DNA from 2 places in the Arthrobacter sp. MMS24-S77 genome. Region 2 is predicted to be linked to the other one. Evidence: riboswitches for the same ligand, from Rfam matches in the RefSeq annotation. Region 2 holds a riboswitch; the other holds the start of a gene.
The links. A riboswitch is a leader RNA that binds a small molecule or an ion and turns the genes downstream of it on or off. The one in region 2 is predicted to bind S-adenosylmethionine.

Region 1: another riboswitch for S-adenosylmethionine. It lies ahead of ACX5I4_RS19460 (DUF1737 domain-containing protein); the one in region 2 lies ahead of ACX5I4_RS04755 (hypothetical protein).

What each region holds. Positions count from the first base shown of each region.
Region 1 is NZ_JBTZRN010000001.1:4,216,044-4,220,936, reverse strand. Features, by position in the region: gene ACX5I4_RS19475 (glutamate--cysteine ligase 2) at 1-1,068, shown strand, start outside; gene ACX5I4_RS19470 (O-succinylhomoserine sulfhydrylase) at 1,074-2,282, opposite strand; gene ACX5I4_RS19465 (rhodanese-like domain-containing protein) at 2,283-2,693, opposite strand; gene ACX5I4_RS19460 (DUF1737 domain-containing protein) at 2,690-2,947, opposite strand; SAM riboswitch class IV at 2,958-3,070, opposite strand; gene ACX5I4_RS19455 (NtaA/DmoA family FMN-dependent monooxygenase) at 3,310-4,605, shown strand; gene ACX5I4_RS19450 (aromatic amino acid ammonia-lyase) at 4,608-4,893, shown strand, end outside.
Region 2 is NZ_JBTZRN010000001.1:1,020,058-1,024,950, reverse strand. Features, by position in the region: gene ACX5I4_RS04760 (sodium:solute symporter family protein) at 1-1,529, shown strand, start outside; SAM riboswitch class IV at 1,672-1,792, shown strand; gene ACX5I4_RS04755 (hypothetical protein) at 1,808-2,128, shown strand; gene ACX5I4_RS04750 (hypothetical protein) at 2,170-2,358, opposite strand; gene ACX5I4_RS04745 (VIT1/CCC1 transporter family protein) at 2,665-3,789, shown strand; gene ACX5I4_RS04740 (matrixin family metalloprotease) at 3,922-4,764, shown strand.

The DNA.
Region 1 (4,893 bases), 3.2 Mb from region 2:
CAGATCGAGACCCAGACCCGGCCATGTCGCAGCTACGCTGAACTCTTGCATCAGATCCGTAAGGGACGGGGCCTCGCGAGCCACGCGGCACGGCGCCACGGTGCAAGGATCGCGGCGTTGGCCACGTCACCCGTGGACGCCGCTTTGCACACCACTCCGGATCCCCGGTATGCCGTCATGCTTGAACGCTTCGGCATCACGGCACACGAACAGCTCACGTGCGGATTCCACGTACACACCTCGATCGAGTCGCCGGAGGAAGGTGTGGTGGTCCTGGACCACATCCGGGACAAGCTCGCAGTCCTCACCGCGATCAGCGCCAATTCGCCATACTGGCGGGGGCTGGCGACAGGCTTTGAGAGTTACCGGACGCAGGCTTGGAATCGTTGGCCGTCCTCGGGTCCGTCGGCCGTCTTCGGTTCCTTGGCGTCCTACCGGCGGGTGGTCCAAAGGCTCATCGAAACGGGTGTCCTGCTGGACGAGGGCATGGTCTACTTCGATGCCCGGCTGTCCCGGCATGTTCCCACGGTGGAGGTTCGGGTGGCCGATGTCTGCCTCCGGGCCGAGGACGCTGCGCTGATTGCGGTGCTCGTCAGGGCCTTGGTGGAGACCTCCGTGCGCGAATACCATGCCGGCATAGAGCCTGCGGCTGTGCCCACGGCGCTTTTGCGGATGGCATCATGGCAGGCAAGCAATTTTGGACTGCGCGGGGAACTCCTGGACTTTGGAACCTTTCGGCCGGAGCCCGCCGCCGACGTCGTATGGTCACTGGTGGAGTATCTGGAACCGGTCCTGGCCGAGCAGGGTGAATTCGACCTGGCGAAGGCCGGCGTGGCAGCCATCCTGAACCGTGGCAATGGCGCCATCGAACAGCGTGGTGTCGCCGAGCGCTGGAGCGAGAACAACGGCGGGGCGCCCGACGCCGCCGGGCTGGCCGCCGTCGTCGGGCACGCCGTCCAGATCACGATGCGCTCAGAGAGGGACGAGAGCGACACCAAATCGCAGCCCGTGCTCACCTGGGTGCGCCAGGATTGGCGCGAGGCGCCCGGCCAACCCGCGCCCGGCTAACCGCGCTAGACCTGCTTGAGTGCCTGTTCCAGGTCCCGGATGAGGTCGTCCACATCCTCCAGCCCCACCGAAAGCCGTACGACGCCGTCAGCCAGCCCGATGGCGGCCCGGCCCTCTGGACCCATGGCGCGGTGCGTGGTGGTGGCGGGGTGGGTGATGAGGGACTTGGAATCGCCCAGGTTGTTCGAGATGTCGATGACGGAGAGCCCGTCGAGCAGCGCGAAGGCTGCCTCTTTCGCCGATCGCCCCGCGGACGGGAGCAGCTCGAAGGTCAGCACGGTGCCGCCTGCCTTCATTTGCTTCGCGGCGAGCTCGTACTGCGGGTGCGACTTCAAGAGCGGGTACTTGACCCAGCTGATGGCCGGCTGTTCCTCGAGCCATTCGGCGATCCGCAAGGCAGACGCCGAGGAGTGGTTCACGCGCAGTCCCATCGTTTCCAGTCCCTTGGTCAGGACCCAGGCGTTGAACGCGGAGAGGGATGGCCCGGTGTGCCGCATGAGCTGCTTGACGGGGCCGTCGATGAACTCCTTGGTGCCCAGGATGGCTCCGCCGAGGACTCGGCCCTGGCCGTCGATGTGCTTGGTGCCCGAGTACACGATCACGTCCGCGCCGAGATCGCCGCAGCGCTGCAGCAGGGGAGTGGCAAAGACGTTGTCGACGACGACCGTGGCGCCCGCCGCGTGGGCCAGTTCGCTCACGGCGGCGATGTCCACGATTTCCTGCATGGGGTTCGACGGCGACTCGAAGAACACTGCCGTCGTCGGCTCGGACAACGCGGCACGCCACTGGTCCAGGTCCGGGCCATCGACGAAGACGGTTTCGACGCCCCAGCGCGGCAGGATCTCGTTGAGGATGACAAAGCAGGAACCGAACAGCGAGCGTGCGGCAACTACCCGGTCACCGGCTGCGAGCAACGCACCGAGGGCGGTGAAGACGGCGGACATGCCCGACGCCGTCGCGAAGCACGCTTCGGTGCCTTCGAGCAGGCGGAGGCGCTCCTGGAAGGTAGCCACGGAGGGGTTGCCGTAGCGGGAATAGACGAAACGCTCGTCCTCTCCCGTGAACGCGCGCTCGGCGGCTGCCGCGGACTCGTAGACGAAGCCGGAGTTGAGGAAGACGGCCTCGGACGTTTCCTGGAAATTGGTGCGGTCAAGGCCGCCGCGGACTGCCTGGGTGTCAGGGCTCCAGCCGGCGGCGTCAGGATTGAAAGTCACTTAGATGTTCCCCAGGTTCGTCGGAAGTCCACGGTTTTTCCAGCCATTCACGGTTCGTTCGCCGTAGCGGTCAGGCTCGCCCTCAAAGCCTTCCAACACGTTGTAGGCGGTGTAGCCGGCTTGCGTTGCGGCGATGGCGGCGGCTATGGAACGCTGGCCGGAACGGCAGAGGAAGACCAGCTCGGTGCCATCGGCCTCCGGGGCCTGTTGCGTCAGCTCTTCGATGAAACGCGTGTTGGGGATCCCGCCGGCCAAGTTCCACTGGATGAATAGGGGATCGTTTTCGGTGGCTTTGGTGTCGGGAATGCCGATGTGTGCCCACTCGCCTTCGGTGCGGACGTCCACCAGGATGGCGCCCTGCTCCAACTTGGCCCAGGCATCGTGCGGGCTCAGGTCGCCTGCGTAGCTCATGCGTGGCCCTCGCCGTCGAACTCTTCATCGAGCGCATCCACTGCAGATGCCACTGCCGCATCGGCACTGGCGATCGCCGCCGGCAGGACGATGGCCTGCGCCACGATCACGTCCGTGCCGTTGAAGGTGGCAGCCGGGCTGCCGTGAAGCACATAGCCCTCAGCGAGGGCAGCGGAGATCCGTTCGCAGAATTCCCGCGTGTCAGGACCCGTGACGAGACGGTAGGAGAGTTTTTCTTCGGTGGGTTCAGGCATTGGTGCTCCTCAGTCACGCTTGCAGTTCGAAAGTGTCGATACGCCGAGTAGTCACCTGAGGCACCCCGCCGGAGAGAGGGTTGCCGACCAGCAAGTCAGGGCTTCGCGCTGGTGCTCATTACTCAAGAAGAAAATAACATCCACGACGGCGGCCTGCATCACCGGCCGTCGTCATGTTCCGTAACCGGGGCGGCGGCCCAGCGGATCCGGGCGAAAAGCAGTGCCCGACGTCGGCACTGCCTGAGCTGAACGCCCCTTCAAATGTGACGCCCCGGGAGCATAATTGACGCAATACGAACCTCCGTAACGTCCCATGAAATCAGGCCACCGTGAGCGGATCAGAGCCGAGTACAGTCAAGCCCATGCTTCACTTCGGGTGGTTTGTGGGCCACGGTTTCGGCGTTCAGGGCTGGGGTACGCCCGGCTACAGCCTGGGTTACGACTGGAAGAAGCCGGCCCTGTATCAGGAGGCCGTGCGGGCCTTCGAGCGTTCAGGCCTGGACTTGTTCATCATCGAGGACTCCCTCACCGTCCCGGATACTTACGGCGGTACCGCGGAGGTATCACTGGCCCACGCCTCGTTTGCCCCCAAACATGATCCACTGGCCCTGGTTCCGTATCTGCTGTCCGCCACGGAGCACCTGGGCATCGTGCCTACGGTCAGCGCCTCCTTCTATCCGCCTTTCACCGCGGCCCGGCTCCTGGCCACTTTGCAGCATTTCTCGAACGGCCAACTCGGCTGGAACGTGGTGACCTCCGGCAGTGACCTCGCGGCCCAGAACTACGGACTGGACCAGCAAATCGAGCACGATCTTCGATATGAGAAAGCCGAGGAATTCGTCGACGTCGTCCGGCGGCTTTGGCGCAGTTGGGAACCCGGCGCGATCCTTGAAGATGCCGGGGCCGGCGTGTTTGCCGACCACAAAAAGGTCCATCCCATCAACCACGACGGCGAGTTCTTCAAGGTCCGCGGCCCGCTCAACACGGCGCCGCTGCCTGAGGAACCCGTGCTGGTCCAGGCGGGCGCATCGCCGCGCGGCAAGGCATTCGCCGGGGCCAATGCCGACGTCGCGATCGCCCTGGCCCGCGGTGCCGACGGCATGAAGGCCTACCGCGATTCGATCCGGGCCGAGGCAATCAAATCCGGCCGCAACCCCGACGATGTCAAGGTGCTGTTCGTCCTCAAGCCCACCGTGGTGGGGTCCAAGGCAGAGGCCGCGGAACTGCGTGCACAGCGACGCGAACTCACCCAACGCGACATCGACAGCCAACTGAACTCCATCTCCTACCTCTCCGTGATCGACTTCAAACAGTTCGACCTGGACTCACCGCTGCCGGAATTGAGCACCAACAGCAATCAGGGCACCCTGGAACACTTCGCCAAAGCGGCCCCGCCAGGGTCCACTCTGCGCGAAATCCTGCAGGCCCGCAGCGGCGGTGCAGGTGACAGCATCGTCGGCACCACGGAGGAAATTGCCGACTACCTCGAGGAAACCGGCGAGGCAGTAGGCGGGGACGGCTTCCTCTTCTCCGGCTTCGTGGACCCGGTCACCGTGCACGGCGTCCTGGACAAGCTCACGCCCGAACTTCGGCGCCGGGGACTGTTGAGGACGAGTTACGGCGACGGAGGTTTCCGCCGAAACCTCCTGGACTTCTGACCATGACTACGGGCGCGCACACGCTGCTGATCGGCAGGGCGCATGTCCACGTCCGGCAGGTGGCCGCGGCCGCCGTCGATCCCTCGGTCAGGGTGGTCCTGAGCGGGGAGTCACTGGAATTGATCGGGCGCTCGCGGGAAGTGTTGGAACGCGCGGCGGCTTCCGGGGAGCGCGTCTACGGACTCAACACGCTGTTGGGCTCCGGCCGGGACACCTCTGTGGAGGACGAGTCCATCCTCGCCTACCAGGTCCAGGTGGTCCGCTATCACAACAGCGGCGTAGGCGAGT
Region 2 (4,893 bases):
ACTCTTCGTTCATCAATATTGCGATAGTGGTGGTGTACTTGCTTGCCATGCTGGCCTTTGGCTGGTGGGGCAAGTCGCGCACCAAGAACAACAGCGACTTCCTGGTGGCGGGACGCCGCCTCGGCCCGATGCTCTACACCGGCACCATGGCCGCCGTGGTCCTCGGCGGTGCATCAACGGTTGGCGGCGTCGGCCTCGGCTACAAGTTCGGCATCTCCGGTATGTGGCTGGTGGTCGCCATCGGCTCCGGTGTGCTCCTCCTGAGCCTGCTTTTCGCCGGCACCATCCAGCGGCTGAAGATCTACACGGTCTCCCAGATGCTGAGCCTTCGCTACGGCCAGCGCGCCACGCAGACCTCCGGCATCGTCATGCTGGCCTACACCCTCATGCTCTGCGCCACGTCAACCGGCGCCTACGCCACCATCTTCGTTGTCCTCTTCGGCTGGGAGCGCTGGCTCGCCATCGCCGTCGGCGGCGCGATCGTCCTGGTCTACTCCACCATCGGCGGCATGTGGTCCATCACCCTCGCCGACCAGGTGCAGTTCATCATCAAGACGGTGGGCATCTTCTTCCTCATGCTCCCGTTCGCCCTCAACGCAGCAGGCGGGCTCGACGCCATCCGTGCCCGCGTTGACGCCAGCTTCTTCCAGCTGGACGGCATCGGAGCCCAGACCATCATCACGTATTTCGTGGTCTACACGCTCGGCCTGCTGATCGGCCAGGACATCTGGCAGCGCGTCTTCACCGCCAAGACCCCCAAGGTGGCCCGTTGGGGCGGCGCCACCGCCGGCGTCTACTGCGTCCTGTACGGCGTCGCCGGCGCCCTGATCGGCCTGGCAGCCCGTGTGGCCCTGCCCAACATCGACGTCAAGGCCCTCGGCAAGGACGTTGTGTACGCGGAGGTGGCAACGCACATCCTGCCGATCGGCATCGGCGGCCTGGTCATGGCCGCAGCAGTCGCCGCCATGATGTCCACGGCCTCCGGTGCCCTCATTGCCGCAGCCACTGTGGCCCGCGCCGACGTTGTCCCGTTCGTGGCAAGCTGGTTCGGCAAGACGATCAACACCGACGACACCGAAAACCCGGAGCACGACGTCAAGGCCAACCGCTACTGGGTCCTTGGCCTGGGCATCGTGGCCGTGTTGATCTCCATGGCGGCGCAAGACGTCGTAGTGGCCTTGACCATCGCCTACGACATCCTGGTGGGCGGCCTGCTGGTCGCCATCCTGGGTGGCTTGGTCTGGAAGCGCGGCACAGGCATCGCCGCGGCATGGTCCATGGCCGTCGGCTCGGTCCTGACCCTGGCCTTGCTGATCGCGTACGCCACGGGGCTCATTCCCAGCGAAGACGGCGTCTACGCCAACGATCCCATCTACTGGGGACTCGGCGCGTCACTGCTCATCTACATCGTGGTCTCCCTCCTCACACCTCCCACGGAGCCCGAGGTCCGCGAAGCCTGGGACCGCCGTGTCGCCGGAGCGGTCACGGAGGAGCTCCCGTTGGAGGCCCACCCGGTGGCCACGCACTAAGCTTCACAGAGTTGATCACGACGGCGGCGCCGCACCTTCTCATTCGAGGGCTGCGGCGCCGCTGCCGTGTCTGGGGGCTTTAGTTTAGAGGCACTGGAATACGGAGGCGCCTGGGGCGGGCCTGCCTGTACAGTAGGAACAGCTTCAAGAGATGTGGCGCCAAGCTCCGACTTGCCATACGCCAACCCCATGTTCACGGGTGGTTCGGATGAAGAAGCGGCCCGACCCCGGACCAGAGACAACCGAGCGGGCAAGAGCAACTCCACCAGGAGAAGGCAATGCCTTTGGAAACCGGCGCTACCGCCACAGCCAGCAACATCACACAGCCAAGCACCCTGCCCGCGGCCCGAGCCAGGCGTGTTGACGAGTTCGTCCGGGTGATTCCCGGCGTCGACCTCTCCCAAGGTTCCATCACGTTCGTGGTGGACGGCCGGCTGGAACGCCATTGGCATCACGAGCCGCGGCTCATCACGCAAGCCCTGTCACAAGCAGTGCAGCCTGCCCGCTGGTTTCCGGCCACCCGGAAGCTCACGCTCACGGTGGCCGCAACCGGGCACCGGGCGGGCGTGGAGCGTCACTTCATCCTGAGCGCGTTTTAGCGCCAGATTCAGCGAGTCGAGGCTATTCGACGCTGCCGGAGCTATTCGATCTCTCCAACCTCACGGTGTTCGTCGACGTCGAGCGGAACCGGCCGTTCGTCGTCGTCGAGGACCTCGGATTGTTCTTCCCAATCCTCGTCCACCTCCAGGTCCTCGTTATAGTCGTAGGCGGGATCGGCCTCGACCGTGGGACGGTCGGGGTGGCGGGCGTGGGTCTCGGTGCTGTCCATGGTGCAACCTCCGTTCGACGTGCCGCTGAGCCCATCGCCAGGCAGATCAGGCAGCCGGTCAACACGCCACCCCGCCCTTCGTGGACCCTGTCCATCCATCCCAGCACTGCCCCATCCGGTGGTCAAGGCTTCGCGGGGGCCTCTGGCGTTTTTGAGGCACACCTAAAACGCCGAGTAAGGATTACCGGCCGAAAAGCCGCGAAAATTGGCGATAAAGTGGACGTGCAATGAGGCGATGAAGCCCGCCCCAGCAACCCAGGAGTCCCGGTGCACCCGCACGCAAAAGCCCCGCATTCAGACAGTCCGTTGGACTCAAGCAGTCCATCGCAAGACGCAGCAGCCGCCAAGACTCCCCCATCGTCGTCGGACATCAAGCGCTGGCGGCAATACTTGGCCGACGAACGCGCCGAGGCCGCCGTGTACCGCGAACTCGCTCAGCGCCGCGACGGTGAGGAACGCGAGATCCTTCTGGCCCTCGCAGAGGCCGAAGGCCGCCATGAGGCACACTGGCTCAAGCTCCTCGGCGAACACGCAGGCATGCCCAAGGCGGCCTCCATCCGCAGCCAAATGCTTGGCTTCCTGGCACGGAATTTCGGTTCAGTGTTCGTCTTGGCCCTCGCGCAAAGGGCGGAAGGCCGCTCCCCTTACGCGAAGGATCCCGCGGCAACCCGGGCCATGGCTGCCGATGAACAGATCCACGAAGAAGTTGTCCGCGGCCTGGCGACACGCGGCCGCAACAGGTTGTCCGGCACTTTCCGCGCCGCGGTATTCGGTGCCAACGACGGCCTGGTCAGCAACCTTTCCCTTGTGATGGGCATGGCCGCCACAGGTGTGCCCGCAACCGTGGTCCTCTTCAGCGGCATCGCGGGCCTGTTGGCGGGCGCCCTGTCCATGGGTGCCGGCGAATATGTCTCGGTCCGCTCGCAACTGGAGCTCCTCAAGGCCACCCGCCCCACCCAGGCCACGCTGACTGCGGCCCCGTCCCTGGACATCGAACACAATGAGCTCGTCCTGGTCTACCTGGCCCGGGGCATGTCCCACGAAGCTGCGGAACACCGGGCCGCCGAACGCATGGGCCTCTACAACTGCGATTGCGATCCCAGCCTCTCGCTCCACCCCGAAGCTGAAGAGGCGGTGGACGAGCACGAGGCGGTTGGCTCCGCCTGGGGTGCTGCCATCTCCAGCTTCTGCTTCTTCGCCTCGGGCGCCATTGTGCCGATCCTGCCGTTCATCTTCGGCATGACGGGCTTCGCTGCGCTCGCTGTGGCCGGTACGCTGGTGGGCATTGCGCTTCTGTCCACGGGCGCCGTCGTCGGCCTGTTGTCCGGAACCTCACCGCTGACCCGCGGCCTCCGGCAGCTCGCCATCGGACTCGGTGCGGCCGCGGCCACGTATGGGCTGGGACTCGTCTTCGGCGCGGTCATCGGTTAGTAGCGTCTGCCCGCTTGGGGCGCGGGAATCAGGGACTTGGGGGAAGACGTGCATTCGAACTACGGGTACGACGGCGGTCCCCCGCCTCCGCAGCGGCGTCCCAGTACCGCCGTCGCACTGTTCCGGAACCTGATGGTAGTGGCGATCGTCGCGGCCGTGGCCGTGCTTGTGAGTGGTTTCCTCCGGGGCGATCCCCGCATCACGGGCCTTCTTCCGAACTTGCCTCCTTCGGCCCAGGCCCCAAGCCACAACTCTTCCCAGGGCGCCGATCCCGGGCCAGGTGCGCGAAAAGCCGCGCGTGCCCCGGACACCCCGCCACCTGGCCTGGAGGAAGCCGGCCACGCGCTCGGCTCCCCCACCAAGCCAGCAATGGCAAGCAACTCCTACAAATTCTTGGCCACCAACGCCGACGGCACTCCGGTGGGCTACTCACCGTGCCGGCCCTTGCACTACGTGGTCAATGCGACCCTCGCCCCTGACGGCTCCGAAGGGCTCATCGCCGACGCCATCGCCAAGATCGCCGCTGCCACGGGCCTCAGATTCGTCAACGACGGCGCCAGCACGGAAACCCCCTCCGAGAAGCGCAAGCCATACCAGCCAGCGCTCTACGGGGATCGTTGGGCACCCCTGCTGATTTCGTGGACCACTCCAGCGGCCGCCCCGGCGTTGGCTGGATCGGTTATCGGCACCGGCGGCAGCACTATGTACAGTTTCGGCTCCGGCCCCAAAAGCTATGTGACGGGAAGCCTGGACCTGGACGGCCCGCAAATCAGGGAACTCCTGGGTGTCCCCGGCGGCGCCCACTACGTATCGGCGGTGGTGCAACACGAACTGGGCCATGTGGTGGGCCTTGACCACGTGGACGATCCCATCCAACTCATGTACCCAGAGATCGGCGCCCCGGATGGCTTGGCGGCCGGAGACCTGAACGGCCTTTACAAACTCGCATCCGCGCCATGCCGGAGCGACCTGTAGACTGGCGCACCCTGTAGCCCGGCCCACCCCCACCACCGCGTCAATGCATCACCGGCTCCAACGGCTCTTCGAGCTGTGCGGTGGAGGCCCGCGCGGAACCGGGCGGCTGGCGGCACTTCATCTGGCAAC